DNA from 4 places in the Microbispora sp. NBRC 16548 genome. Region 3 is predicted to be linked to each of the others. Evidence: riboswitches for the same ligand, from Rfam matches in the RefSeq annotation. Region 3 holds a riboswitch; each other region holds the start of a gene.
What was found. A riboswitch is a leader RNA that binds a small molecule or an ion and turns the genes downstream of it on or off. The one in region 3 is predicted to bind cyclic di-AMP.
Positions count from the first base shown of each region.

Region 1: it holds a riboswitch for cyclic di-AMP, as region 3 does, so the genes downstream of both, QSK36_RS33385 (coiled-coil domain-containing protein) here and QSK36_RS14415 (C40 family peptidase) in region 3, are expected to answer to the same signal.
Region 2: it holds a riboswitch for cyclic di-AMP, as region 3 does, so the genes downstream of both, QSK36_RS40075 (C40 family peptidase) here and QSK36_RS14415 (C40 family peptidase) in region 3, are expected to answer to the same signal.
Region 4: it holds a riboswitch for cyclic di-AMP, as region 3 does, so the genes downstream of both, QSK36_RS08580 (CHAP domain-containing protein) here and QSK36_RS14415 (C40 family peptidase) in region 3, are expected to answer to the same signal.

Region 1 covers NZ_BSSF01000015.1:15,657-22,600, reverse strand. The annotation lists gene QSK36_RS33405 (TetR/AcrR family transcriptional regulator C-terminal domain-containing protein) at 1-82, shown strand, start outside; gene QSK36_RS33400 (hypothetical protein) at 79-234, shown strand; gene QSK36_RS33395 (hypothetical protein) at 301-633, opposite strand; gene QSK36_RS33390 (HAD domain-containing protein) at 877-1,374, opposite strand; gene QSK36_RS33385 (coiled-coil domain-containing protein) at 1,458-2,369, opposite strand; cyclic di-AMP (ydaO/yuaA leader) riboswitch at 2,404-2,542, opposite strand; gene galT (galactose-1-phosphate uridylyltransferase) at 2,613-3,671, opposite strand; gene QSK36_RS33375 (DeoR/GlpR family DNA-binding transcription regulator) at 3,765-4,568, opposite strand; gene QSK36_RS43765 (50S ribosomal protein bL37) at 4,468-4,785, shown strand; gene QSK36_RS33370 (TIGR03086 family metal-binding protein) at 4,850-5,416, opposite strand; gene QSK36_RS33365 (ATP-binding SpoIIE family protein phosphatase) at 5,504-6,944, opposite strand, start outside.
Region 2 covers NZ_BSSF01000026.1:3,103-10,046, forward strand. The annotation lists gene QSK36_RS40065 (RDD family protein) at 1-659, opposite strand, end outside; gene QSK36_RS40070 (amino-acid N-acetyltransferase) at 807-1,358, opposite strand; cyclic di-AMP (ydaO/yuaA leader) riboswitch at 1,765-1,918, shown strand; gene QSK36_RS40075 (C40 family peptidase) at 1,979-3,028, shown strand; gene QSK36_RS40080 (helix-turn-helix domain-containing protein) at 3,080-3,328, opposite strand; gene QSK36_RS40085 (winged helix-turn-helix transcriptional regulator) at 3,402-3,812, opposite strand; gene QSK36_RS40090 (NADP-dependent oxidoreductase) at 3,910-4,833, shown strand; gene lysS (lysine--tRNA ligase) at 4,942-6,627, opposite strand; gene QSK36_RS40100 (type III pantothenate kinase) at 6,687-6,944, opposite strand, start outside.
Region 3 covers NZ_BSSF01000005.1:27,937-34,880, forward strand. The annotation lists gene QSK36_RS14410 (gluzincin family metallopeptidase) at 93-1,007, opposite strand; gene QSK36_RS14415 (C40 family peptidase) at 1,111-1,680, opposite strand; cyclic di-AMP (ydaO/yuaA leader) riboswitch at 1,755-1,909, opposite strand; gene QSK36_RS14420 (hypothetical protein) at 1,951-2,133, shown strand; gene QSK36_RS14425 (C40 family peptidase) at 2,224-3,186, opposite strand; gene QSK36_RS14430 (NYN domain-containing protein) at 3,336-4,652, opposite strand; gene QSK36_RS14435 (GNAT family N-acetyltransferase) at 4,976-5,545, shown strand; gene QSK36_RS14440 (DEDD exonuclease domain-containing protein) at 5,618-6,944, shown strand, end outside.
Region 4 covers NZ_BSSF01000003.1:157,243-164,186, forward strand. The annotation lists gene QSK36_RS08560 (VOC family protein) at 1-13, shown strand, start outside; gene QSK36_RS08565 (ATP-binding cassette domain-containing protein) at 162-2,546, shown strand; gene QSK36_RS08570 (pyridoxal phosphate-dependent decarboxylase family protein) at 2,650-4,017, shown strand; gene QSK36_RS08575 (ArsR/SmtB family transcription factor) at 4,227-4,574, opposite strand; gene QSK36_RS08580 (CHAP domain-containing protein) at 4,689-5,375, opposite strand; cyclic di-AMP (ydaO/yuaA leader) riboswitch at 5,390-5,523, opposite strand; gene QSK36_RS08585 (sensor histidine kinase) at 5,731-6,900, opposite strand; gene QSK36_RS08590 (response regulator transcription factor) at 6,897-6,944, opposite strand, start outside.

The DNA.
Region 1 (6,944 bases), on a different contig from region 3:
GCCCAGAGAGCGCCGGGACCGCGCCTTCCCCGACGGCCTCGAATTGATCATCGCCGGTGTCAGAGGAACTCTGCCGTCTTGACGTCGGCTTCGGCCGGGCCGCCCCGCCACCCGCCGTCTACGGACCACTCCTCGCGGGCGCGGATGTTCCTGGCGTGGCCGACCAGCCCGCCGCCGTCGGGCTACGAGCCGACGGTCATCACCGGCAGTATCGGCGGCATCGTGGGTGCCTGACCTTTCCGGGCCGTCCAGCGTCGTCCACGTGCCCACCATCGTCCGCGAGCGTCGTCACCCAGTTCGTCACGGAGAGACGCTCCGCCGGCGGCTTGCCGGACCGAGGTCACGTCCGTCACAAACCTCGATGTCCGTGATCGTCGTCGCGGTGGGGTCCAAGCTCAGCCAGATGACGTCTTCACCGTTGCGTTCCAACTGCACCACCCAGCAACCTGAGGAACCTCGCGGGGCCGTCAAGAGGTTGGTGCACGTGGACCTACAGGTGCACGCGCCGTAGAACAGCAGGTCCTCAACCGTGTCGGCAAGAGGGTCGTTCTCGTCCTCCCGCAGTAGAGAGATGATCTCAGCGGTGAGGTCGGGAAACACATCCGCCAGGCGGGGATGTTGTCCGGCAGTCATGGATTGCACGCTACACAAACGGGCATCTCGCTCGTAATGAGCGCCTGCTCGCAAATGGGAGCCAGTCACGACGGTAGGGAACTCCCCGCCCTGCTGTAGAGGCAGTTACGGCGCAGTGGCGCCTGGCAGCGTAAGCCGACGTTGCTGTATTTCGCTGCTGTAAAGCCCAAGGTTCGGTTTTTAGACCAGATCTCGACCAGGGCCACCTACTCCGATTGTCGAATTCTGTGGACCGCGGGTGATTCAAAAGGCTCGAAGCCATTGATCGAGGACGGCGAAGTCTTCGTCGGCGAGTCCCCTGTATGACTCCACGTGGTGAAGGAGAGCCCGACCGCTGTGGTGTACGGAGACCCACTCCCTATCGGCGTCGGTGATCTCATCGTCGACCCAGGCGAACGGGCGTCCGCCCGCCCAGTTCACCAGGGTCCGGGTCTTCCAGCAGAGCCCGAACCATTGGTCCTCACGTTTGTGCTGGTCGGCTGGCTCCGGCCAGCTCACGACAGGCAGTCGCGGCAGCCCGATCCGGGGTGCTATCTCGGCATTCGCCTCCTCTTCCCAGGTCGTCGCCCAGACGAGTTCGCAGGGCAGCGCTGCCAGCCGACTCCCCATCTCGGAGGTGAGCCGCGCCAAGCGCGAGTCCGGTGTAGTGCCCCGCGGTGCGCGTTGCGGGTCCTCGCCGAAGGGGAGAAGCGGTCCGTCGACGTCGAGGAAGAGCAGCGGGCGTTCAGTATGACCGGTCATGCTGCCCTGACCTCGTCACGTTCGGTGAGTACGCCGCGTTCGAAAATGTCGAGACCGAACATGCAGGCAGGCGGCTTGCGGGCCTAGTACATCGAGATGTGCACGTGGTCGTAGTGGTTGGCGGTGATTCCGCCGCGGTCGGACATGGTCCGCCAGCCCGGATGGCCGAGGTTGTAGATGCGCTGCTGCCAGATCACGTACATCACGCCCAGCTTCGGCCCGTTCTTGATGGCCCAGGCGGCCAGGCTGTCGCCGAGCGCCTTCATCTCGGGCGAGGGCATGGCGCCGCCCGAGCTCATCATGAAGTCGCAGGCGCGCCCGAGGGGGTGCTCGCCGCTGTTCTCCGCGCGGTAGCAGCCGACCGGAAACCGCAGGTCGAAGTTCTTTTCGACCTCGCTGCGGGTGAGCCGCATCCGGGGCGTGATGTTGTCGGAGCCGCTGGGCAGCTCCGGCGCCCACGACCCGCCCCCGCGCTTTCCCGGCGCGATCGGGATCAGCGCGTCGAGCTTGTCCTTGATCTCGTCGATGAGATCCTCGGCGTCCTCGCGCTGTCCGGCGACCTCGGCGGCCTGCGTCTTCAGCTGCCCGGTCAGAGTCTTGGCGGCGTCCGCGGCCCGCTGCCGTTCGGCGCGGACCTGGTCGAAGTGTGCGAGCCTGGCGGCCTGCTCCTCCTTGAGCTGGTAGTTCAGCGCGGCGGTGTTCATGTCGGGCAGCGCCATCGCGCTCTCGGTCTGGTAGCGCAGCCCGGCCAGCTGCCGTACGGCGTCGCTGGCGGCCTCGTAGTCGGCCTCCGCCTTGGCCAGCCGGCCTCGGGCCGCCTTCTCCTCCACGCGGGCCTTGGCGAGGGCGACGCGTTTGGCGTTGTAGTCGCCGATCAACCGGTCGACCTTCTTCCGCAGGTCCGACAGCTCCTTCTTGAGCTGCTTCTCCGTCGGTTTGGGATCGGCGGCACCAGGCGCGGCCGTGCCGAACACGAGGACGGCCGAGGCGAGCACGCCGACAGCCAGGGGGAACGCGCGGGGCAGAGCCCACTCCTCTCCATCTGCCGACCGGGTTAGCTGACGGGTTCGGGCTGGAGAAGCCCGGGCAGGCCACTGCCTTGACCCCAGGTGCGTGATTGGGTCCCCGGCTCCCGGGCGGGGCGCCCGGGATTAGGCGTACCGGTTGTGACGGCCGGTGTCAGGGATACTAGTGGTAAAGAAACCGTGGCTGCCACCAAAGTCGCAACCAACCGGAGATCAAGCCGTTATCGCTTCGCGAAGCATCCGGGCCGCCTCCTCAGGCAGCACGTCGTTGACGAACGCGCCCATGGCCGACTCCGATCCGGCGAGGTACTTCAGCTTGTTCGGCGCGCGCCGGATCGTGAAGAGCTGCAGGTGGAGGTAGGCGAGGTCGCGCCGGTAGGCGACCGGGGCCTGGTGCCAGGCAGCGACGTACGGCATGACGACACCGAACAGCCCGTCCAGGCGGCGCAGCACCTCGATGTAGAGCGGCGCGAAGGCGGCCCGTTCCTCGGGCGACAGCGCGGGGATGTCGGGCACCTGACGGTGCGGGTAGACGTGCACCTCGAACGGGTAGCGCGCGGCGGCCGGGACGAAGGCCGTCCAGTGCTCGTTGGCGGCCACCACCCGGGGGCCCTTCCGCTCTGCGGCCAGGACGTCCGCGAACAGGTTGCCGCCCTGATGGCGGGCGGCGGCGTCCAGCATCTGCCGCGTACGCGGCGTGACGTACGGATAGGCGTAGATCTGGCCGTGGGGGTGCGGCAGCGTGATGCCGATCTCGGCGCCGCGGTTCTCGAAGCAGAAGACCTGCTCCACGCCGGGCAGCGAGGACAGCTCGGCCGTACGGTCGGCCCACGCCTCGACGACCAGCTCGGCATGCTCGTCGCCCAGTGAACTGAACGACGCGTCGTGGTCGGAGGTGAAGCAGACGACCTCACAGCGCCCGATCCCCGGCCGCACCTCGCTCAGCCCGCCCACCTGCTCGTACGCACCGGTGTTGAAGCTGAACGACGGGAAGCGGTTCTCGAACACCGCCACCTCGTACGGCGAGGGGATCTCCGAGCCGGGATGGCCCGGGCAGAGCGGGCACTCATCGGCGGACGGCAGGTGGGTGCGCGTCTGGCGGTGCCGGGCCACGGCCACCCACTCGTCCATCAGGGGGTCGTAGCGCAACTCGGAGGCGAGCGGACGTGGCGGCAGGTCCCTGGTGTCGATGGCGCTGTGATCGGCGTCGTCGCGCCGGTCGAAATAGATCAGCTCACGGCCGTCGGCGAGATGGGTGATGGTGCGCTTCACAGAGCGGTCTCCAGCTTCACGGTGCGGTTTCCCGGGTCACAGCGGGCTTCCAGATGTCCGGGGGCACAGCGGGCTTCCTGCAGAGGTCCGGCGTCACAGTGCGGTCTCCAGCTCGGTCTCCCCGGACGGATCGGCGAGGAGGAGCTCGCCTGCGTGCTCCGAAAGCGCGGCGCGCGCCTCCTCCGGCAGGCCGACGTCGCTCACGACCACGCCGGCCTCGCCGAGGGCGGCGATCGTGCTGATGCCGATCGTCCCCCACTTGGTGTGGTCGGCCAGGACCACGAGCTGCTGGGCGGCCGCGACGAGGGCGCGGTCGGTCTCCGCCTCCAGCAGGTTCGGCGTGGTGTAACCGGCCCGGACGCTCATGCCGTGCACGCCGAGCATGAGCGTGTCGACGTTCAGGGAGCGGACGGCCGCCACGGCCACCGGGCCGACCAGCGCGTCGGAGGGCGTGCGCACGCCTCCCACCAGCACCACGGTCTGGTCGGGCCGTCCCGCCCGATGGAAGACGTCGGCCACCTGGACGGAGTTGGTGATCACGGTCAGCTCGGGCACGTCCACCAGGTGGTGGGCCAGTGTCCAGGTCGTGGTCCCGGCCGAAAGGGCGACGGAGCTGCCCGGCCGTACGAGCATGGCGGCTCGGCGGGCGATGGCCTCCTTCTCGGCCTGCTGTCGCACCGACTTGGCCGCGAAGCCCGGCTCCTCCGTCGAGCCGGTGCCGGTGGCGGTCGCCCCGCCGTGCACCTTGACGATCAGGCCGCGTTCCGCGAGGACCTCCAGGTCGCGGCGGATCGTCATGTCCGAGACCCCGAGGTCGCGCACGAGCTGCGCGACGCGCACCCCGCCGGTTCTGCGTACCCTCTCCAGGATCGCCTGCTGCCGTTGCTGGGCCAGCATCCACCACTCCTGTCAACAGATTCAAACAAATTATGCCCCACGCACGTGGAGACATGTTGAGTTGGGGTCCGGGTACTTGCCGCCGGCGGTCCGGGGGAGGACAGTGAGCGAAAGCCGTACTCGACGGAAGGCGGTCGTGATGGGCAGGCGCGCACGCAAGTCCAAGGCACGCAAGAAGAAGAAGGCCAACCACGGCAGGCGGCCCACAGGGCGGTAGCCCTGCGATAGGGCCGTGCGGTAGCCCTGCGACAGGACCTGTGCGGTAGGCGCTGCGATAGGACCTACGGGTTCCTGCCCCAGGCGGCGAGCAGATGAGTCTGCTGGTCGGCGCCGGCCGGAACGCCTCGCTCATCCCCGATCACCCCCGCCTCGCGGTAGTCCTCCCGCGCCTTCTCGAACCATTCCGAGCAGGAGGCGACGAGTTCGGGGTCGAGCCGTTCCGGCCCGCCGATGGCACGTGCCAGGTCCCAGGTGTGGATCAGCGCGTCCGCGAACAGCTCGGTGATGTACTCCTCGCCCGGCACGTCGCCGAAGGACAGGTGGGTCACGCTGGTCAGGGCGCCCTCGGCGTACACCGCCTGGACGGCGCCCTGCGCGGAGGCCTCGAACGCCTTGAGCGGGTCCTCGCCGAGCACGTCGCCCTCGAAGGCGTCCCCCACCTCGGCGACCGTACGGCCGGACAGCAGCTCGGGGGCCCACAGGTTCTCGGCCACGACGTGGTTGACGAGCCCCCGGACGTCCCAGTCGACACAAGGAGTCGGCAGCTCCCACTGTCCGCGGCGGACGAGATGGAGGCGGTCCCCGAAACCGTCCAGCGCCCTGCGGTACGCGTCACGGATGTCGATCATGTCCCCTCCTCGCCACGAACTCCCCATTCGACCGTAACTCTTCTCGACGATCAGTCATACACGCTCACAGGGGAGGGAACGTCCGGGTCAAGGGAGATGCTGCTCGACCCAGACGATCTTTCCGTACGGGGTGGGCCGGGTGCCCCAGCGGTAGGCGAACCGCTTGATCAGCTGGAGACCGCGGCCGGTGTCCTCGTCGGGGGTGGCCGTGCGCGGGGCGGGAGCGGCGGGGGAGCCGTCGACGACCTCGACCACCAGCGTGCGGCCGCGCAACATGCGCAGCTCGATCGGCGGCCAGCCGTGTTTGAGCGCGTTGGTGACCAGTTCGCTCACAATGAGCTGGGTGCTGTCCACCAGGCCGCTCAGCCCCCACCTCTGCAGGGTGCTGCGGACGAAGCGGCGGGCGTGCGAGACGAACCTCGGGTCGGACGGCAACGGGCAGGTCGCCACCTCGTCCGGGTCGAGATCGCGCACCCGGGCCACCATCAGGGCGATGTCGTCACGCTCGTGGCCGGCCCGCTGGCTGCTGATGATCACGTCGCACATGTCCTCCAGGTCCTCGATCGGACCGGCGAGCAGGCGGCGCAGCCCCATGATCCCGGCGTCCAGGTCCCGCTCCCGGCTCTCCACGAGGCCGTCGGTGTAGAGGGCGAGCACGCTTCCGGCCGGCAGGACCAGCTCGCGCGACTCCAGCGGGTCGCTGCCGATGCCGAGGGGCAGGCCCGAGGGCAGCTCGATGATCTCGGTCGACCGGTCGGGGTGCAGCAGGATCGGCGGCACGTGTCCGGCACGGGCGAGCGCGCAGTTGCGCGTCACCGGGTCGTAGACGGCGTAGATGCACGTGGCGATCTGGCTCGGGTCGAGGTCCTGACTCATCAGGTTGAGCCGGAACAGCACCTCGTCGGGCGGCAGGTCGAGGCTCGCGAGCGTCCGCGCGGCCGTGCGGAGCTGGCCCATGGTCGCGGCGGCCCTGGTCCCGTGGCCCATGACGTCGCCCACCACCAGGGCGGTACGGCACCCGGGCAGGGCGATCACGTCGTACCAGTCGCCCCCGACGCCCATCAGGTCGCTGGCGGGCAGGTAGCGCGAGGCGATGTCCATGCCGAGCGCCTGCGGCAGTTCGACGGGCAGCAGGCTGCTCTGCAGGGTCAGCGCGGTCCTGCGCTCCCTGGTGTACAGCCGCGCGTTGTCGATGCACACGGCGGTGCGGGCGGCCAGGTCCTCGGCCACCACCACGTCCTGCTCCTCGAACGGCAGGCTGCCCGGGTGCCTGGTGAAGATCAGGCACCCGAGGACCCTTCCCCGCGCTCGCAGGGGCACCGCGAGGAACGAGGAGTCGGTCAGGAGCGAGGCGACCGCCTCCTCCCGGTCCAGGCTGGCGCCGATCAGCCGGGCGCTCTCCTTGTCGAGTGCCGGGTACATCAGCGGTTTGCCGCCGGCCATGCACTGGGCCTGCGGAAGGATCGCCGGGTAGACCGTCGCCTCGCCGACGGGGAAGGCCGTCGTCCAGGCGTCCGGATCGGCACCG
Region 2 (6,944 bases), on a different contig from region 3:
CCGGACTGCTGGCCGTAGCCCTGCGGCTGGCTCTGCTGCTGGCTCTGCTGGGCGCCATAGCCCTGCTGCGGGCCGGTCTGGCCGTAACCCTGCTGCTGCCCGTAGCCCTGCTGCTGGCCGTAGTCCTGGGGGCCGGTCTGCTGGCCGTAGCCGCCCTGGGACGGCTGGCCATACTGCTGCTGCTGGCCCTGCTGCGCGCCGTAGCCCTGCTGGCCGTACTGCTGCTGGCCCTGCTGGGCGCCGTAGCCCTGCTGCGGGCCGGTCTGGCCATAACCCTGCTGGGCGTAACCCTGCTGCGGGCCGGTCTGGCCGTATCCCTGCTGACCCTGCTGGGCGCCATAGCTCTGCTGGCCGTACTGCTGCTGCCCGTAGCCCTGCTGCTGGGCGGCCTCCTGGCCATAGCCCTGCTGCTGCGGAGCCGGCTGACCGTACCCCTGCTGGGCGGCGTAGCCCTGCTGCTGGCCGTAGCCGCCCTGCGCGGGGTCGTGGCCGGGCGGCTGCTGCGGGCCCGTGTGCTGTCCCGAGTGGCGGTAGCTGACGACCGTGACGTCGGGGTCGTAGTCCTGGGGCTGTCTGTCCGTGTTGTACCCGGAGTTCGATGGCGGCGGTGGCGTTCCGTCCGACTCGTCCTGGGGGTACGGCGGCTGTCCGGTGCTCACCGTGTCACCTCGTTTCGAAGACGCATGCGCCGAACGTCTGTAGCACACGCTGATATTGCCAAAAGTAGCGACAGGTGTATCAACAGTCACCTTTGCAGTAGTCGACAACCACCGTCAAGATCATCGATCAATGCTCATCAATCGTGATCAATGGCGGTCGAGGTGCAGCAACATCCGGGTGTTCCCCAGCGTGTTCGGCTTGACGTGCTCCAGGTCGAGAAACTCGGCGACACCCTCGTCGTACGACGCGAGCAGTTCCGCGTACACCTCCTGGGAGACCGGGGTGCCCTGGATGGGCCTGAAGCCGTGCCTGGCGAAGAACTCCACCGCGAACGTGAGGCAGAAGACCCTCCGCACGCCGAGGTCCCTGGCGGTCTCGATGAGCGCGCCGACGATTCGATGGCCGATGCCTCCGCGGCGCGCCGCGGGGTCCACCGCAACCGTTCTGATCTCGGCCAGGTCCTCCCACAGCACGTGCAGCGCGCCGCAGCCGACGACCTGCCCGTCCGTCTCGGCCACCCAGAACTCCTGGACGTCCTCGTACAGCGTGACCGTGCTCTTCTTGAGCAGGCGGGGACCGACACCCGAGTACGCGTCGACGAGGCGCCGGATCGCCCGGACGTCCGGCGTCCTGGCCCGGCGCACCGTCACGGCCGTGGCACCCGACTCACTGGATGTCTGCGCGGCGACCTGCTCCATGACCGGCCAGCCTAGCCGGAGCGCGGCCGATCCCACGCGGCCGATCCCACGCGGTCGGCACGGAGCGTCCCCCACGGATAACGGTCATTCCCAAACGCCACAACTGACATGAGGTTTGACCGTCCGTAGCCGCCAGGATACGGACGGATGCACGCCCGCACCCTGAGGCGACCATCCAGGTTCGTCCCACTTTTTCCAGCCGTCCGAGCCGCACATCGAAACTCTCGGATCGCTCCAAACACACGTGAACGCGGACGCATCACTACCGAGCTCGTGACCCGACCGTGATCATTTGGTTGTCAAACGTAGACGGGTTTCGGAGTTCTGGTTGAGCAAGAACTCGCCGTGCACTATCGTCCAGCGACGATGCCGGTCATCGTGAGCGCTCACGGCGACCGGGCGCCGAATCTTCGAAGCACCGAGTGCGAAGGGGAGCCGGGGACCCAACTGCAGGATCAGGATCGGTTCGATCTCAGATCGTCAAGGGGTGAATCCACCAAGGTAGGGCTACTCCGGCCCGAACCCGTCAGCTAACCCGGTAGGCGCTCAGAAGTGCTCCGCCGTACGGCCCCGTCCCGACGACGGGCCCGCCGCGGAGCACACGTGGGAGAGGAGCTCGGTTGCGCACGCGTGGAGGACGGCCGGCGGGCAGGCACGCCCGTGGCCGACGGTCCGGATCCGGCACGGCCGGTCCGGGTGCCATCCGCCGTCTGGCGTTCGTCGGCGTCGCGATCAGCGCGATCACGTTCGGCGCCCCGGTGGTCCGCGCCACCGCCGACCCCAAGCCGAGCCTCAAGGAACTCACGGCGCAGGTCGAGAACCTCTACACCGAGATCGAGACCCTCAGCGAGCAGTACAACGGCGAGCGCGTGCGCCTGAAGGCGGCCGAGCGGTCCGCCGACCTCGCCAAGAAGAACCTCGCCAAGAGCGAGGCCGAGCTCGAGGTCCGCCGGCAGAAGGCGAGCGCTCTCGCGCAGCACTCCTACATGACCAACGGGCTCGGCAACGCGCTCGTGCTCATCGACAGCGACGCCGACCCCCGGCGCTACCTGGACCAGGCCTCCACGACGTACGCGCTGGAGCTGCAGCAGAGCCAGGAGGTCGCCGAGGTCACCAAGGCCATGGACGCCGCCGCACGGGCCAGGGAGAGCGCCTCCGCGCGGCAGGCCGAGGTCAAGAAGCTCCTCAGCGGCCTCGACTCGCGGCGCGACAAGATCACAAAGCTGATCAAGAAGACCGAGAGCAGCCTCTATCGGCAGGTCTCCCAGACGATCGGCCGCGAGACGCGGACGAGGACGTCGTTCCCCATCATCGGTGACGGCAAGGCCGCCCAGGCGGCGCGCTGGGCCCTCAGGCAGCAGCTCAAGCCGTACGTGTGGGGCGCCGAGGGGCCCGGCTCCTTCGACTGCTCCGGCCTGGTCATGGCGGCCTACCAGTCCGTCGGCATCAGCCTGCCCCACTACACGGGCGACCAGTGGACGGCCGGCACGCACATCCCCCGTGACCAGCTCCGACCCGGCGACCTGGTGTTCTTCTACCCCGACCTGCATCACGTGGGCATCTACATCGGCAATGGCTACATGATCCACGCGCCGCAGACGGGAGACGTCGTCCACATCGCGAAGATCGCCGGACGGCCGTTCGCGGGAGCGGTGCGCGTCGCCGACTGAGCCCCTCCTCCGCAGAGGGCGCCGGGCCCTTCCCCCGCAGAGCGAAGGCGGTCAGATGAGGCGGCGGCGTGCCGCCCAGGCGACGGCCTCGATCGCGGTCGCGACGCCGATCCGGTCGCAGATGCACCGCAGCCGACGCCGCACGGTGCGTCCGCTGACGTCGAGACTGCGACCCACCCGGTCGGCGGTCACGCCCTTGGCCAGCTCCGCGAGAAGAAGTAGATCCTCTTCGGTGAGACCGGCACGATCAAGGTCCGAGGCGAGACTGTCACCTCGGTAGACGACCTCGGGAATACCCATCGTCCGCCCTCCCCCACGACGATGCTTCGTCGGCCCACCCTTCAGGGAAGGTAAACGCCTCCCCGGAAGGTCGTCAAGGTTCGGAGTCGGAGCATCGGTCGTACGCCTCCCGGGCCGCCTCGACATCCTCCATGTGGATCTCGGCCCAGCGCTTGATCGCCTCCAGCAGCGGCATGAGGTCCTCGCCCAGGGGCGTGAGCCGGTAATCGACCCGGACCGGCACCGAGGGGGTGACCGCGCGGGAGACCAGGCCGTCGCGTTCCATCGTCCGCAGCGTCTGCGTGAGCATCTTCTGGCTGACGCCGGCGATCGTCCTCGCCAGCTCGCTGTAGCGGAGCGGGCCGCCGGCGAGCGCGGTGAGCGCCAGGCTCACCCACTTGTCGCTGAGCGTGTCGAGCAGCTTCCGCGACGGGCAGGTCGCGACGTAGGCGTTGTAGCGCTGACGCGCGTCCTCGCGCCGCTCGGCCGCCGTCTGAGTGGCCATCGTCTTCCCTTCTCCTCCCATACGCACTTTCAGGTGCCTTCTTACCGGGAGAGAGTAGCTCTTCATACGCTCCTTGCCATACCGCAAGGAGGAACTCATGAGAGCACTGGTGGCGCGAGACGGAGCCGTACGGGTCGTCGATGTGGCGGAGCCGGAGCCGGGGCCGGGGCAGGTGCGGATCAGGGTCGAGGCGGCGGCGGTGAACCCCGTCGACCTGCTCACGGCCGCGGGCGCCCTCGCCGACAACAAACTCATGCCGCACCAGGAGACGTACGCACTCGGCTGGGACGTGGCGGGCGTGGTCGATCGGACCGGCCCGGGAGTGACGGGCGTACGTCCGGGGGATCAGGTCATCGGGCTGTCGGACCGGCTGACGGACCCGCTCAAGGCCCAGGCGGACCTGGTGGTGCTGGACGAGACGGCGGTCGCGCCCGCGCCCGCCGGGGTGGCCGCGCCCGAGGCGTCGACGCTGCCGCTGAACGCGCTCACCGCCGTCCAGGCGCTCGACCTCGCCGGGCTCGCCGAGGGCGAGACGCTGCTCGTCACGGGAGCGGCCGGCGGCCTCGGCGGCTATCTCGTGGAGCTGGCCGTGGCGCGGGGGCTCAGGGTCGCGGCGGTCGCGGCGTCCGGCGACGAGCCGCTGGTGCGGGGCTTCGGGGCGGAGTGGTTCGTGCCGAGGGGCGCCGACCTGGCCGCCGCCGTCAGAGCCGCCGTTCCCGGCGGCGTGCACGGCCTGGTGGACGCGGCGGTCGTCGGCCTGCCCGCGCTGGACGCCGTGCGCAACGGGGGCGCGTTCGTCGCCGTCGGCGCCGGGCTGGGCCCCATCCCGCTGCGCGGCATCCGGGTCTCGACGGTGTTCGTCCGCGCCGACGCGGCCCAGCTCCGGGACGTCGCGAAGCTGGCCGAGGCGGGACGGCTGAGCATGCGGGTGGCCGGCACCTACTCACTGGAGCGGGCGGCCGAGGCGCACGAACGCCTGCGGAAGGGCGGCCTGCGCGGCCGGCTGGTCCTGCTGCCCTGAACTCCCCACCCGGAGTCCTGGCTTGCCCCGGCACACGACCGCGGGCCGGACGGCCATGCCGTCCGGCCCGCTCGCAGGAGATCGGACGCAGGGATCAGGAACGACCGATCAGGCGCGACCGAGCAGCTCGCGCACCCGGTCGCGGCCCACGGCCAGCAGCAGCGTGGGCAGCCGCGGGCCGGTGTCGTGGCCGACGAGCAGCCGGTAGAGCAGGGCGAAGAACGCGCGCTGGGCGGCCTTCAGCTCCGGCGTGGCCGCCTTCGCGTGCATGTCGAGCCCCGCCTGCACCTTCGGCACGCCGTAGACGAGCGTGGTCAGCCCGTCGAGCGACCAGTGCTCGTCGAGGCCCTCCGCCAGCAGGCGCAGCGACTCGCGGTCCTGCTCACCGAGCGTGTCGAGCAGTTCCTTGTCGGGCGTCTCGCGCACCTGCGTGCGCTCCTCCGCGGGCACGTACGTGTTCACCCAGTGCTGGGCACGGTCGAGCCGCGGCCGCAGCTCGTCCAGCCCGCCGATCTCCGGGTCGAACGCGCGCAGGATGCGCAGCGTCTGCTCCTCGTGCCCGGTGGCGATGTCCACGACCGAGGCGAGCGTCCGGTAGGGCAGCCGCCGCGGCGTCTCCGGCAGGGCCCGGGAGGCCGTGCTCGACGCGCGGCGGTAGGCCGACTGGTCGGCCGGCAGCGCCGTGCCGTCCTGCACCTTCCTGGTCAGCGTGTCCCACTCGTCGTACATCCGCTGGATCTCCTGGTCGAAGGAGACCTTGAACGACTGGTTGGGACGGCGGCGGGCGTACAGCCAGCGCAGCAGCGCGGGCTCCATGATCGACAAAGCGTCGGCCGGGGTCGGCACGCCGCCCTTCGAGCTGCTCATCTTGGCCATGCCGCTGATGCCGACGAAGGCGTACATCGGCCCGATCGGCTGCGGAGCGCCGAACACCTCGCGGACGATCTGGCCGCCGACGACGAACGACGAGCCCGGCGAGCTGTGGTCCACACCCGACGGCTCGAAGACCACGCCCTCGTAGGCCCAGCGCATCGGCCAGTCGACCTTCCACACCAGCTTGCCGCGGGTGTGCTCGGACAGCAGGACGGTCTCACTGTGGCCGCACACGCAGGTGTACGACATGGCGGTGGTCTCGTCGTCGTACGACGTGACCGTGGTCAGGTCGCGGTCGCAGACCGAGCAGTAGGGCTTGTAGGGGTAGTAGCCCCCGGCGCCGGAGCCGTCGTCCTCGCTCGCGGCCCCCGATCCCTCCAGGGCGGCGGCCTCGTCGGCGTCCGCGACCTCCTTGGCCTTGGCCTTCTTGGTGCGGTACTGGTCGAGGATCGCGTCGATCCGCCGCCGCTCGCGCATGGCGAGCAGCACCTGCTCCCGGTAGGCCCCTGAGGTGTACATCTGGGTCTGGCTGATGCCGTGGAACTCCACGCCCAGCTCCGCCAGCGCGGCGATCATCGGCGCCTTGAAGTGCTCGGCCCAGTTCGGGTACTCGCTGCCGGGCGGGGCCGGGACAGAGGTCAGCGGCTTGCCGATGTGCTCGTTCCAGGCGGGGTCGATGCCCACCGGAACCTTGCGGAAGCGGTCGAAGTCGTCCCACGAGATAATGTGCACGCACTCGTAGCCGCGCCGCCTGATCTCGTCGGCCACCAGGTGCGGGGTCATCACCTCACGCAGGTTGCCCAGGTGGATCGGGCCGGACGGGCTGAGGCCGGACGCGCAGACGACGGGTTTGCCCGGTGCGCGCCGTTCGGCCTCGGCGATGACCTCATCGGCGAAACGCGCCACCCAGTCGGCGTCCATCACGTCAGTCCTCTCTGAACGGGATCCTGCCTTCTATGGTCCCGTACGCGAGGGAGTCGTCAGGACGCGTTCCGGGCGTAGACCAGCCGCAGGCCGATCAGCGTGAGCCAGGGCTCGTGCACGTCGATCGTACGGGCCTCGCCGATGACGAGCGGCGCACCGGTGCCCGTGGCGACCACGGTGACGTCGTCGGGGTCGGAGGCCAGCTCGGCCGTCATGCGGTCCACGATGCCGTCGACCAGGCCCGCGAAGCCGTAGATGATGCCCGACTGGAGCGCCTCCACGGTGTTCTTGGCGATCACCGACCGGGGCCGGAC
Region 3 (6,944 bases):
GTGGTCGCGCGGTCCGCCCGCGCCGCCCGAGAACGCATTGTCGCAGCCGCGGTCGCACCCGCACCTCATGGAGATCCGGCGCCCTGCGGAGATCAGGACCGGGCGAGCTGCTCGCGCGCGTACGACCGCCATTCGCGGGTCAGGCCGTCGGCGGACAGCCCGAGAACCTCCCGCAGCGCGGCGCCGATCCCCTCGCGCAGCGCGGCGCGGTAGAGGGCGACCAGCCTCCGCTCGCCGAACCGGGCCGCGACGTAGCGGCAGGCGAGCCACGCCTCCTCGTACGCCTGCGCGGGCCTGGCGGCGAAGTCGGCGGGCCCGGGCAGGCCGTTCAGCGCCGGCCTCCCGGCGGCCACGTCGGCGGCCAGTTCGGCGGCGACCGTACGGACCGGCAGTCCGCTGTCCAGGTAGCCCACATAATCGGCGAAGCCTTCCATGAGCCACATCGGCACCGCGCGGGGACCGGCGGTCGCGACGTGCGTCAGCTCATGGGTCACGACGACCAGGCGGCCGGTCGCGGACAGGCGGGCGAACGCCGCCGGCTGCACGATCACGCGGCCGCCGGTGGCGACGGCCGCCAGGCCGTCCACCTTCGCCGGCTCGGCCAGCACGGCGGCCTGCTCCTCGGTGCGCGGCACGAGCACCACCGCGCCGCCGTACCCGCCCCAGATCCTCGTGACCGTGCGGCCCGCGCGATCGGCCAGCGCGGCGATCTCGGCGACCAGCGGCCGTGGCGACCCGACGACGACGGCGCGCTCGCCGCGGGCGACGGAGGCACCGGTCCACATGCCCGGGTGCTCCCGCACGGCGGCCCGGGCGTCCAGTCGCAGCGGAAGCAGCGGGTCGGGCGGGGCCGCGGCGGCGGGCCCGGCGAGCAGCGCGGCCAGGGCGGCGGCCACGGCCGCGATCCGGCGGGGACGGAACCCGTGAGGCGGAACCTCAGGCCGGCGCCGATCGGCCTCGGCGCGCGCGCCCGGCACGCCCCCGGGCACGGCGCTCGTGACAGTCACGCCGTGCATGGTAACCAGCACGTGCCACGGCCCCGTCCACCTCGGCGAGGTGGACGGGGCCGCGAGGACGGCGCCGGTCGAGGGGGCTGGTGACCGGTGCCCGTCAGACGCCGGGACGGACGGCACCCACGAAGGTGCTCCTCCGGTAGGCGTCCAGCTTGTCGATCCGGACCCGCGTGCCGGTGTGCGGAGCGTGGATCATCCTGCCGTGCCCGACGTACATGCCGACGTGGCCGCCGCCGCTGGTGAAGATCAGGTCACCGGGCTCGAAGTGTCCCCAGGACACCTTCTTCCTGACCGCGCCGCGGATGGACCACGTCGTGCGCGGCAGCCGTACGCCCGCCTTGCGCCAGGCGTACTGGACGAGGCCCGAGCAGTCGAACGCGCCCGGTCCCGTTGCTCCGTAGCGGTAGGGGTCGCCGATCTGCTTCTCCGCGGCCTTCACCGCGCGCTGGGCCTTGACCCGCTGGAGCGAGGCCCTGCTGATCTTCCGCTTGGCGGTGTGCTTCTTGGTCTGCTTCTTCGCGGCGGCCTTGCGGGCGGCGGTTTTCGCGCTCGTCGCGGTGCCCGTCTTCGTGGCCGTCTTCGTCGCTGTGGCCGTCTTGACGACCGTGACCGTCACCGTGTCGGCCGCCGCCGGATGTGCTCCGGCGACCCCTACGGACGCCGTCAAAGCGGCACCACCAAGGGCAATTCGGGCAAGACGGGACAGACTAGCGGGGGTGGTAGACAGGATCTCTCCTCGGGTCTTCCGCTCACGCCTACCGGGTTAGCTGACGGGTTCGGGCGGGGAAGTCGCCCTACGGCGCGCGATGCGCCGATTCACCCCGGACCTTCGCGTGAAGGTCGATGGTTCCCCGGCTCCGTGCCTCCTGACTGCACGGACTCGGCAGGCCACCGGCGCCGGGGGATCCCGCGAAGGGGAGGGTGATGGAGGACGCCGATGACGGTGGATGACTGCGCGCCCCGGCCGGCCGACCGGGTGCGCCGCGGCGAGGTGTGCTCGCCGCGGCCCAGAAGCTACCGAGGTCCCGCCGCGTTCGGCAAAGCCTTCCCGCCGGATAAAGATCGGATAACGAAGGCCGCCGAGAAGAAAGCGCAGCTTACCCGCACCGCAAACGGCTAAGTGTGACTCTGCTCACAATCTCGGCAACAACGACTAAATCGGGTCACAGAAGCCACAAAAGGCACAGAGATCACAAACATGGCCGGGCCCTCAGGGGCGCACAGCTCCGATCGCGTGATACTCGGCGAGTGTGACAATCTTCACAACATCGCCGGTCTGGGGGGCATGGACGACCTTCCCGTCGCCGGCGTAGATGCCGACGTGCCCGTACCCGGCGTGCCAGAGCAGGTCGCCCGGCTGGAGCTCGTCCAGCGAGACCCTGCGGCTCGCGCCCCAGGCCCACTGTTCGTAGCTGGTCCGGGGCAGCGTCACGCCCGCCGCCGCCCACGCGGCCTGCACGAGCCCCGAGCAGTCCCAGGAGGCCGGTCCGGTGCCCCCGTAACGGTAGGGCTTGCCGACCTGCTTGTAGGCGAACTGGAGGGCCGACAGCGCGTTGCCGGACGCCGGCCCGGCATAGACGACGCCTGCGCTGTTGGGGTTGCCGGGGTTGTACGTCCCGAGCGAGCGCAGCAGCTTCATCTGCTCACGGACGAGCTTGTCGACCTTGTCCTTCTCGTCGGCGAGCTCGCCCCTGACGTCGGTGGCCTCCTTGTACACCGCCTTGCTCTGGTCGCGGCGGTCCTTGAGGTCCTTGATGGCGCCCTCGTACTCCCTGAGCCGCCCGGCCCGCTCGGCCGACATGTGGTTGAGCGTGGCGAGGCCGCTGAGCATGGCATCGGGGTTGGAGCTGTAGAAGACGCCGCCCCACGACCCCATCTCGCCGACCTGGTAGCTGCTGACGGCCATCGAGACCAGCCCGGAGCGCAGCGCCTCGACCCGGACGTTCTGCTTCTTGTAGTCGTCGTTGATCGCGAGGTACTTCTGCTTCGCCTTCTTCCACTTCTCGTTGGCCGCGTTGTAGCGGTCCACGAGCGTGTCGGCCTGCTCGTTGAGCTTGCTCAGCTTCGCCTTGGCCTGCGCGACTGTGGGCTTCGGATCCGCCTGCGCGCCCGCCATCGGCGTCAGCAGGACCACGGCGGCCAGACCGGCGGCCACCGGCACACGCCCTCGCACTGAGCCCCCTTGAGGATCAACCTCTTAGATCAACGAAACCTGCGGCGCGACTCTATCTAGGCGATCTTGATGCTTCAACCTATTCGCAGGTATTCGCGGCAGTCATCACTCACCGTGACGACGCCGGTCCGGAGCGCGCGTACGGCGCTTCAGCTCCGGCCGAGACGGCGCAGCAACAGGAGCGAGGGCACCGGCCGGGCACCCATGCGGCGCACCGACTCGGCCACCTCCCGGTCGGAGGAGACCACGGCGATGGCCCGGCCCGGCGGCTCCGCCCGCACCAGCGTGCGGATGAGGTCGTCGGCGATCTCCCCGGGCGCGCTGAACATCACCCGCACCCCGCGCGGCGCGGACACCTGGACGGGCCCGTTCAGCTCGGCGCCGTCGAACACGCACGTCACCTCCGCCCGCGTCTGCACGGCGAGACCGCCGAGCCCGGTCAGCAACCGGGCCCGCTGGTCGGCGAGGGTCAGCGACGGGTAACCGGTCTTGGTCACGTTGTAGCCGTCGACGATCAGATGCAGATGAGGGATGGCGAGGAGCTGGTCGAGGAGCTGGGGATCGTCGTTGGCCAGCGCCCGCGCGGGCACGGCCGTCACGCCCGGCTCGCCCGGCAGCACCGCGTTCACGTAGTCGGCCGGCCTGCTGATCGTCGTGGGCAGGCCGAGCTCCTTGCGCAGCCCGGCGGCGGCGTCCTGGAGCGCGTCCAGCAGCACCCGCACCCGGGCGTCCTCGATGCTGCGGCCCTCACGGGCGGCCCTGCGGCTGGCCTCCAGCTGGCGCTCGGCGTCCGCCAGGCGCTCCCTGAGCCTGCGCAGCTCGGTCTCGGCCGCGCCGTTGGCGCTCGCGGCCCTGGCCCGCGCCTCGGCCGTCTCTGCCTCCAGCTCGGCCGCCCTGGCCTCGGCGGCCCTGACCCGCTCGCGGGCGTCGTGCAGCTTGCGCCGCAGGTCGGAGTTCTCCGCCCGGGCCGCCTTGAGCTGCTCGCGCACCCGGTCGATCTCCTCCTTGGCGGAGGCACGCTGCGCCGCGAGCTGCTCGCGCAGCCGCGTCTCCGCCTGTTCCCGCTGGGTGCCCGCGGCGGCGGCCTGCTCCAGGTCGGTCCGCGCCTGCTCGACCAGGTCCGGCCAGCCGGGCGGGCGGGTCAGGTACGCCGCCGCCGCGACCAGCACCGGCTCGGCCGCGGGGGGCACGGTGCCCTCGGCCAGGCTCGCCACGAGCTCGGGCCAGGCGGTCTCCACCGTCTCGGCCACCCGCTCGCGGAACTCCTTGTCGTTCTCCAGCTGGGCCGCGATCGGCGCGCTGCCCAGGCGGGCGCGCTTGCGCGGGTCGAACTTGGCGATGTTGCGCAACGGCGGCGGCACGGCCGCGGCGGGCATCGAGCCCAGCACCTGCGCCGCGACCTCCACCACGTGTAAACGGACCTGCTCTGGCAACGGACGAGACAGGCCTTCTCCGGCTGAACTCATCTCGTCGCTCCTCGGTCGTGTCCTACAGATCTTCTGCCCACTGCGGTCGCCCCGGCGGCGCCTCGCGGTGCTGTCGCCCCCGAGTGCGAGAACGTCCCCGATGCCCGCCGCCCGCGAGGCCCTGGCCTCGCGGCGCGCCCACCGAACCGCCCTCACACGGCAAGATCTGCGAGACACTCCCTTGTTCTTGTCTTCTTTCAAGGGTACGGCCGTCGCACCGTGTCCATGTCGCGTTCAAGATCTGTCACCGTGCCCCGCACCGGCGGGGCGGGGAGGCACGACCCGTTGGCGCGCGCCCGGTCCCTGTCCTTACGCTTGGCGGCGTGTTCACCCCGCCGTACCCGATCACGACCCCCCGGCTGGTCCTGCGCCCCTTCACCGAGGCCGACCTCGACGACCTGCACGCCTTCCACTCCCTGCCGGAGGTAGCCAGATACCTCTACTGGGACGCCCGTACGCGGGAGGAGACGAAGGCCGCGCTCGACCGGAAGATCGCCTGCGCGTCGATCGGGGAGGACGGCGACGTGCTCAGCGTGGCCGCCGCGCCGGCCGGCGGTGGGCCCGTGATCGGCGACCTCACGCTGTTCCTGCGCAGCCGCGAGCACCGCCAGGGCGAGATCGGCTTCGTCTTCAACCCGGCCTACCAGGGCCGCGGCCTGGCCACCGAGGCGGCGCGCGAGATCCTGCGCATCGGGTTCGAGGGTCTCGGGCTCCACCGCGTGCACGGCAACTGCGACGCGCGCAACACCCCCTCCGCCCGCCTCATGGAGCGGCTCGGCATGCGTCTGGAGGCCCGCCTGGTGGAGAACGAGTTCTTCGCCGGCGCGTGGAGCGACGAGCTGGTCTTCGCGATGCTGGCTCGCGAGTGGCGCGCCGGAGCGGCCTCCGTGTAGCCGCCCGCCTGACCGTCGCTTTGCCTCCGCCTGGGGCGGGGGCGGCAATTGTCGGTCGGGACTTCTATGGTCATGGGCGTGGATGCGGTACAGGGCACGCTGGACGAGCTCGGCACTCCCCTGCGGGAGGTGACGTTCGTCGTCTTCGACCTGGAGACCACCGGCGGGTCGTCCGCGGAGCACGCCATCACGGAGATCGGCGCGGTGAAGGTGCGCGGCGGCGAAGTGATCGGCGAGTTCGCCACGCTGGTCGACCCCGGCGGCCCGATCCCGCCGTTCATCTCCGTGCTGACCGGCATCACCGACGCGATGGTCGTGGCCGCGCCGAAGTTCTCCGAGGTGCTGCCGAGCTTCCTGGAGTTCATCGCCGGGGCGGCGCTCGTGGCGCACAACGCGCCGTTCGACATGTCGTTCCTGAAGGCGGCGTGCCAGGTCAACGGCTACCCGCCCCCGGCCAACCCGGTGGTGGACACGGCCGACCTCGCGCGCCGCGTGCTGACCCGCGACGAGACCCCCAACTGCAAGCTGGCCACCCTCGCCCGGGTCTTCCGCAGTTCCACCGAGCCCTGCCACCGGGCGCTGGCCGACGCGAAGGCCACGGTCGACGTGCTGCACGGCCTCATCGCGCGGGTCGGGTCGCTCGGCGTGCACACGCTGGAAGACCTGCGCGGCTTCGTCCGCGCCCCCACTCCGGAGCAGCAGCGCAAACGCCACCTCGCCGACGGGGTACCCGGCGCGCCCGGCGTCTACATCTTCGAGGACGCCAAGGGCGAGGCGCTCTACATCGGGAAGAGCTCCAATCTGCGCAACCGCGTGCGCAGCTACTTCACCGCGAGCGAGACCCGCTCGCGCATCCGCGAGATGGTCGGCATCGCCGAGCGGGTCAGGACGATCGTCTGCGCCACCGCGCTGGAGGCGGAGATCCGCGAACTGCGCATGATCGGGGCGACCAAGCCGCGCTACAACAGACGGTCCCGCTTCCCCGAGCGGGTGGTCTGGCTCAAGCTGACCGACGAGGCCTTCCCCCGGCTCAGCGTCGTGCGCGAGGTGAAGGACGACGGCGCGGCCTACCTCGGCCCGTTCGGCAGCAGCCGCACCGCCGACGACGCGCGCACCGCCATGCACGAGGCGCTGCCGCTGCGGCAGTGCACCGAACGGCTGTCGGCCCGCGTGCGGCGCCCCGCCTGCGCGCTCGCCGAGATCGGCCGCTGCGGCGCGCCCTGCGAGGGCCGCGAGAGCGAGGAGAGCTACGCCCGCCACGTCCGCCACGCCCGGCACGCGATGGAACTCGACGCGGAGGCGGTCTTCTCGGCGATGGAGGCGCGCATGAGCCGCCTGTCGGCCGAGCAGCGATACGAGGAGGCGGCCGTCGACCGGGACCGGCTCGCGGCCTACGTCA
Region 4 (6,944 bases), on a different contig from region 3:
CGAACTGCGCTGAACCGGCCACGCCGCACCGCTGGTTCCTCGTCCCCCGCGCCGGCGAAGAGAACCAGACGTACCGCTCGAAGCTGGTTAGATCGAGCCTGGCGACGCCGACGGAGACCGCGAACGCGGCCCCGCCTGAACACATGGAGAACACGATAAGCATGGCCACGAGGACGGACGCGCAGTCCCCTGCGCTGCACGTTGCCGACACCCACGACCTGATCCGCGTCTACGGCGCGCGCGAGAACAACCTCAAGGACGTCAGCATCGAGATCCCGAAGCGCCGGCTCACGGTGTTCACCGGTGTCTCCGGCTCGGGCAAGAGCTCGCTGGTGTTCAGCACGATCGCCGCCGAATCGCAGCGGCTGATCAACGAGACCTACTCCGCGTTCGTGCAGGGGTTCATGCCGACGCTGTCTCGTCCCGAGGTCGACGTGCTCGACGGGCTGACGACCGCGATCGTCGTCGATCAGGAGCGGATGGGCCCCAATCCCCGCTCCACGGTCGGCACCGTCACCGACGCCAACGCGATGCTGCGCATCCTGTTCAGCCGGCTCGGCAAGCCGCACATCGGCTCGCCCCAGGCGTTCTCCTTCAACGTCGCCTCGATCAGCGGGGCGGGCGCGGTCAAGTTCGAGCGCGACGGCAAGACCGTGAAGGAGCGGCGCGAGTTCAGCATCACCGGCGGCATGTGCCCGCGCTGCGAAGGCCTGGGCCGGACCTCCGACATCGACCTGTCCCAGCTGTACGACGACTCCAAGTCCCTGAACGAGGGCGCGCTCACGATCCCCGGCTACAGCGTCGACGGCTGGTACGGCCGCATCTTCAGCGGCTGCGGTTTCTTCGACCCGGACAAGCCGATCCGCAAGTTCACCAAGGCCGAGCTCCACGACCTGCTCTACAAGGAGCCGACCAAGATCAAGGTCGACAACATCAACCTCACCTACGAGGGTCTGATTCCGCGCATCCAGAAGTCGATGCTGTCCAAGGACAAGGAGGCGTTGCAGCCGCACGTCCGGGCGTTCGTGGAGCGGGCGGTGAAGTTCACCACCTGCCCCGAGTGCGGCGGCACCCGGCTCAGCGAGGCCGCCCGGTCATCCAAGATCAAGGAGATCAGCATCGCCGACGCCTGCGCGATGCAGATCAGCGACCTGGCCGACTGGGTCCGCGGCCTCGACGAGCCGTCGGTCGCGCCGCTGCTCACCACGTTGCAGCAGCTCCTCGACTCGTTCGTGGAGATCGGGCTGGGCTACCTGTCGCTCGACCGCGCGTCGGGCACGCTGTCGGGCGGTGAGGCGCAGCGCGTCAAGATGATCCGCCACCTCGGCTCCTCGCTGACCGACGTCACCTACGTCTTCGACGAGCCCACGACGGGCCTGCACCCTCACGACATCCAGCGGATGAACGATCTGCTGCTGCGGCTGCGAGACAAGGGCAACACGGTGCTGGTCGTGGAGCACAAGCCGGAGATGATCGCAATCGCCGACCACGTCGTCGACCTCGGCCCCGGCGCCGGTACGGCGGGCGGCATGGTCTGCTTCGAGGGCACCGTCGAGGGGCTGCGGACCAGCGGCACCATCACCGGCCGCCATTTCGACGACCGGGCCTCTCTCAAGGAGACGGTGCGCAAGCCCACCGGCACGCTGGAGATCCGCGGCGCGACGGCCAACAACCTGCGCGACGTCGACGTCGACATCCCGCTCGGGGTGCTCGTCGTCGTCACCGGAGTCGCCGGGTCGGGCAAGAGCTCGCTCATCCACGGGTCGGTCCCCGCCGGCGCGGATGTGGTGTCGGTCGACCAGGGCGGGATCCGCGGCTCGCGGCGGAGCAACCCGGCGACGTACACCGGACTGCTCGACCCGATCCGTAAGGCGTTCGCCAAGGCCAACGGCGTGAAGCCGGCACTGTTCAGCGCCAACTCCGAGGGCGCCTGCCCCACCTGCAACGGCGCCGGCGTCATCTACACCGACCTGGCGATGATGGCGGGGGTCTCCACCACCTGCGAGGAGTGCGAGGGGAAGCGGTTCCAGGCAGCGGTGCTGGAGCACAAGCTCGGCGGGCGGGACATCAGCGAGGTGCTCGCGATGCCGGTGGCCGAGGCCCAGGAGTTCTTCGGCTCCGGTGATGCGCGCACGCCCGCCGCGCGCGCCATCCTCGACCGCCTCGCCGACGTCGGGCTCGGCTACCTCACCCTCGGCCAGCCGCTCACCACGCTGTCCGGCGGCGAGCGGCAGCGGCTCAAGCTGGCCACCCACATGGCCGACAAGGGCGGTGTCTACGTCCTCGACGAGCCGACCGCCGGCCTCCACCTCGCCGACGTCGAGCAACTGCTCGGGCTGCTCGACCGGCTGGTCGACTCCGGCAAGTCGGTCATCGTGATCGAGCACCACCAGGCGGTCATGGCGCACGCCGACTGGATCGTCGACCTCGGTCCCGGCGCCGGTCACGACGGCGGCCGGATCGTCTTCGAGGGCACGCCAGCCGACCTCGTCGCCGCCCGCTCCACCCTCACCGGCCAGCACCTCGCGGCCTACGTCGGCGCCTGAGCCAGGCCGTCGAGGACGGCCGCCGGGGCGCGGGCCGCAGAGGTCCTGGCAGACGGGCTCCGGGGATAAGGGGGGCTGGGGCATAACGGGATAAGGTGCGTCGGTGGAGGAACTGAGCCGTCTGTTCCGCTCGGCCGCCGACCACGCGGCCGCTTACCGGAGCTCGTTGCCCGAGCGGCCGGTCGGAGTGCCGGTCGATCAGAAGGCGTTGACCGACGCGTTCTCCGGCCCGTTGCCCTCGGCCCCTTCCTCGCCGGAGCAGGTCCTGACGGACCTGCTCGCCGCGGCCGAGCCCGGCCTGGTCGCGAGCGCCGGCCCGCGATACTTCGGGTTCGTGGTCGGCGGCGCGACGCCGGCCGCGACCGCGGCCGACATCCTCGCGGCCGGTTGGGACCAGATCGCGACCAACGCCGTCACGTCGCCGGCGGCCATCGCGGCCGAGGCCGCCGCCGGCGCCTGGCTGAAGGAGCTGCTGGGGATCCCGCCGTCGGCGTCGGTCGGTTTCGTCACGGGCGGCCAAGCGGCCAACACCGTCGGGCTCGCCGCCGCCCGGCATCAGGTGCTGGCGGACGCGGGCTGGGACGTGGAACGGCGCGGGCTGCTCGGAGCGCCGCCGATCCGGGTGATCGCGGGGGAGGAGCGGCACGGGACCATCGACCGGTCGCTGCGCCTGCTCGGGCTCGGGACGGACGTGGTGGAGCCGGTGCCCGCCGGGCCGAACGGTGCCATCGACCCCGAGGCGCTGCGGGATGTGCTGCGAGCCGGCTCCCCGGGCCCCGCCATCGTGTGCCTCCAGGCCGGCAACGTGAACACCGGCGCCTGCGACCGGCTGCGGGAGGCGTGTGAACTGGTTCGCCGGCATGGTGGATGGGTGCACGTCGACGGGGCGTTCGGGCTGTGGGCCGCGGCGAGCCCTGCGACCCGGCATCTGGTCGACGGGCTGGAACTGGCGGACTCGTGGGCCTGCGACGGCCACAAATGGCTGAACCTCCCGTACGACTCGGGCTTCGCGTTCTGCGCCCGGCCCGCCGTGCACACGGCGGCGATGTCCTACGCCGCCCCTTACCTGGTCGGTTCGGGCGGCGTCCCGGTGGGAGCGGACCTCACCGCCGAATCCTCGCGCCGGGCCCGCGGGTTCGCCGTGTGGGCGGGACTGCGGGAACTGGGCCGGGACGGGGTCGCGGCACTGGTCGGCCGCTGCTGCGCCCTTGCCCGCCGGTTCGCCGAGGGCCTGGCCTCCGCCGGGTTCGAGGTGGCCAACGAGGTGGTCCTCAACCAGGTGCTGGTGGGCTTCGGCGACGACGCGCGCACCGACAGGGTGGTCGCGGCGGTGCAGGCGGACGGCACCTGCTGGGCGGGCGGCACGACCTGGCGGGGACGGCGGCTGATGCGGATCTCGGTGTCGAACGCCACCACGACCGAGGCGGACGTGGACCGGTCGGTCGCCGCGATCACCCGCCTCGCCACCTGACAGATGCCGACTACTCTCGGCGCGGCTGACTAACGGTGCGATAGGTGTCGGGCACGGCTAGAACGTCGTCTCCGATCCTGATGTCCCAGTCGCCCCAGTGGATGAACGTCCCGGGCTGGGCCGGGGTGGCGGTCAACGTTCCGTCGTTGCCGACGAGCTTGCGAAGGACTCGCGTTTCGTCCCAAGGCCCGTCACGGGCCACGCACGATTCACGGACGGGCGTCGTCCCGCAGGCGGCGCTCCCGCCTGCCGCGGGCGAGTTCGGTGCCCAGGGCGTCCAGGCGCTGGTTCCAGAAGCGGCGGAAGTGGTCGAGCCAGGTGTCGACCTCGCGCAGCGGCGCGGGGTCGACGGCGTACAGGCGCCGGGTGCCCTCGGCCCGGACCGTCGCGAAGCCGCTTTCCCGCAGCACGCGCAGGTGCTGGGACACCCCGGGCTGGGAGATCCCGAACTCCTCCTGCACGATCGCGCCGATCTCCCCGGCGGAGCGCTCTCCCTCGGCGAGCAGTTCCAGGATCCGGCGGCGCACCGGATCGCCGAGGACGTCGAACGCGTGCATGCCGCCAGGCTCGCAGCTCACGCTTATATAGGTCAATTTGGCGGGAGCCGGACGCTCTCGGCGGGGACGGCGAAGCGCGCCGGGATCACCGGCGCGCTTCGGGGCCGTCGTCCGTCAGGAGGAGGCTGAGGCAGAGGCGGATGCGTCCCCGGGATACATCGGGTAGCCATATCCGGCCACCTGCCAGGTGGGACGGGTGCGGGCCTCGACGGCACCGCCGTCGCCGGTGTTGCCCTCGATTGTCCGGATCGTGCCGTCGCCGTTGTCCTTGACGACGAACCCGACGTGCTGGACGTCGTCGATGTCCTTGCTGCCGTTCCAGTTGAAGAACACCACCGCGCCTGGCTTGGGCGTGCGGCCCCAGCGGCCGTGGTCGGCGAACCAGCGGGCGTGCTCCACGGTGTAGGCGTCGGAGCCCATGACCGGACCGATGCCGAGCTGCTGTCCCACCCACGAGACGAACATGTCGCACCAGGCCGCGTTCAGGTAGCCCTTGAGCGTGCCGCCGTCGCGGGCGAGCGTCTCGCGGGCGCGGGGAGTGGACATGTACCACTGCTGGAACTTGGTCCCGCCGCCGTTGGCGTTCTCGCTGATCCCGACCTGGCTCCTGGCCAGGGTCAGCACGTCGGTCGCGCTGACCTTGGGCAGCGTGGAGGCGATCTCGGACATGGACTTCGCGGCCGCCGGGCCCTTGCCGGTGGCCGGGTTGTCCGCGTGCGCGGCCGGCGACGCGATCAGCACCGCCGAGGCCAGTGCCCCGCCCGCGAGGGCAGCGCGAAGACAGGTGTTGAGGACGTGCATGGTGGGGCGTACTCCCTTACTTCCATGCCGCCTACCGGGTTAGCTGACGGGTTCGGGCTGGAAGTCGCCCTACGGCACGCATGCCGATTCACCCCAGGAGAGGTGGGTCCCCGGCTCCGCGCGGACGCGGACTCGGCGGCCGGGCGGCAGGCCGGGATCGGCCGGCCGCGTCGGTCTGAGGAGGGCTTCTTGACCATTGAGATGAGCAAGTGCGCCCTGAGCTGCCTAAAACGTAATAGACCAGGTCAAACCGGTCAAGTTAGAACAACTCAGATTTTACTGGACAGTAGGCAGCGAACCTGGCGCGGACGGGTAGCGGGCGCGCCGCGATCACCGGCGTCAGGAAAATCCGGGCTCACCCGGGCAGGCGTACGGTCACCGTCAGGCCGCCCTCCGGCCGGGCGAGCGCCTCCACCTCGCCGCCGTGCGCCACGGCGATGGCCCGGACGATGGACAGGCCCAGCCCCGCCCCCCGGGCGGAGCGGACGCGGTCGCCGCCGAGCCGGCGGAACGGCTCGAACAGGTCGTCCACCTCGTACGGCGGGACCAGGGGCCCGGTGTTCTCCACCGTCACGCTCACCCCGGCCTCCTCCTCCCGCAACCGGACCCAGACCTCCCCGTCCCGCACGTTGTACTTGATCGCGTTCTCCAGCAGGTTGACCAGGCAGCGTTCGAGGAACAGCGGGTCGCCGTGCGCGACCGCCGGGCACAGGTCCTCGTGGACGACCACCTTCCTGCGGCGCGGCTGCAGGTCGATCTGCTCCATCGCCGTACGGACGACCTGCCGCAGGTCGACCGGCTTGCGGGCCGCCAGCTCCTGCTCCGACTGCGCCAGCATGAGAAGGCCCTCGATCAGCCGCTCGTACCTCGCATTGGTGCCGAGCAGCGTGCGGGCCAGCGCCTTGAGGTCCTCCGACGCCGCCGGCTCCTCCAGCGACACCTCCAGGACCGTACGGTTGACCGCCAGCGGGGTGCGCAGCTCGTGGGAGGCGTTGGCGATGAACCGGCGCTGGGCGTCGAACACCCCGTGCAGCCGGTCGAGCATCGCGTCGAAGGTGTCGGCGAGCCGCTTGACCTCGTCCTGCGGCCCGCGCAGCCCGATCCGCTCGTGCAGCGTGCTCTCCGACAGCCGCTGCGCGGTCTCGGTCACCCGGTCCAGCGGGCGCAGCGCGCGGTCGGCCACCAGGTAGCCCAGCACCACCGCGACGACCCCCACCAGGACCATGACGATCACCGACGACCTGAGCACGTCGGTGAGCACGTCGGCCGCCCCCTGCTCGACGTTGGTGCGCACCCGCTGCGCGAGCATGTCGCTGTCGGGCAGCCTGTCCCCGAACACGGTTTGGGGGGCACCGGTCACCTTCGACGCCACCGCCACCACGAACCGCTGGTTGAGCGCCCGCGCGGTCAGCAGGTGGGTGAACCACAGCAGCACCGACCCCGCCAGGAAGAACAGCCCGCCGTACAGCAGGGTGAGCCGCATGCGCAGGCCGAGCCTGCTCCACGGGGACAGGACGCGGGTCACAGCCGGTACCCCCGGCCCGGCACGTTCTCGATCACCGCGGGCTC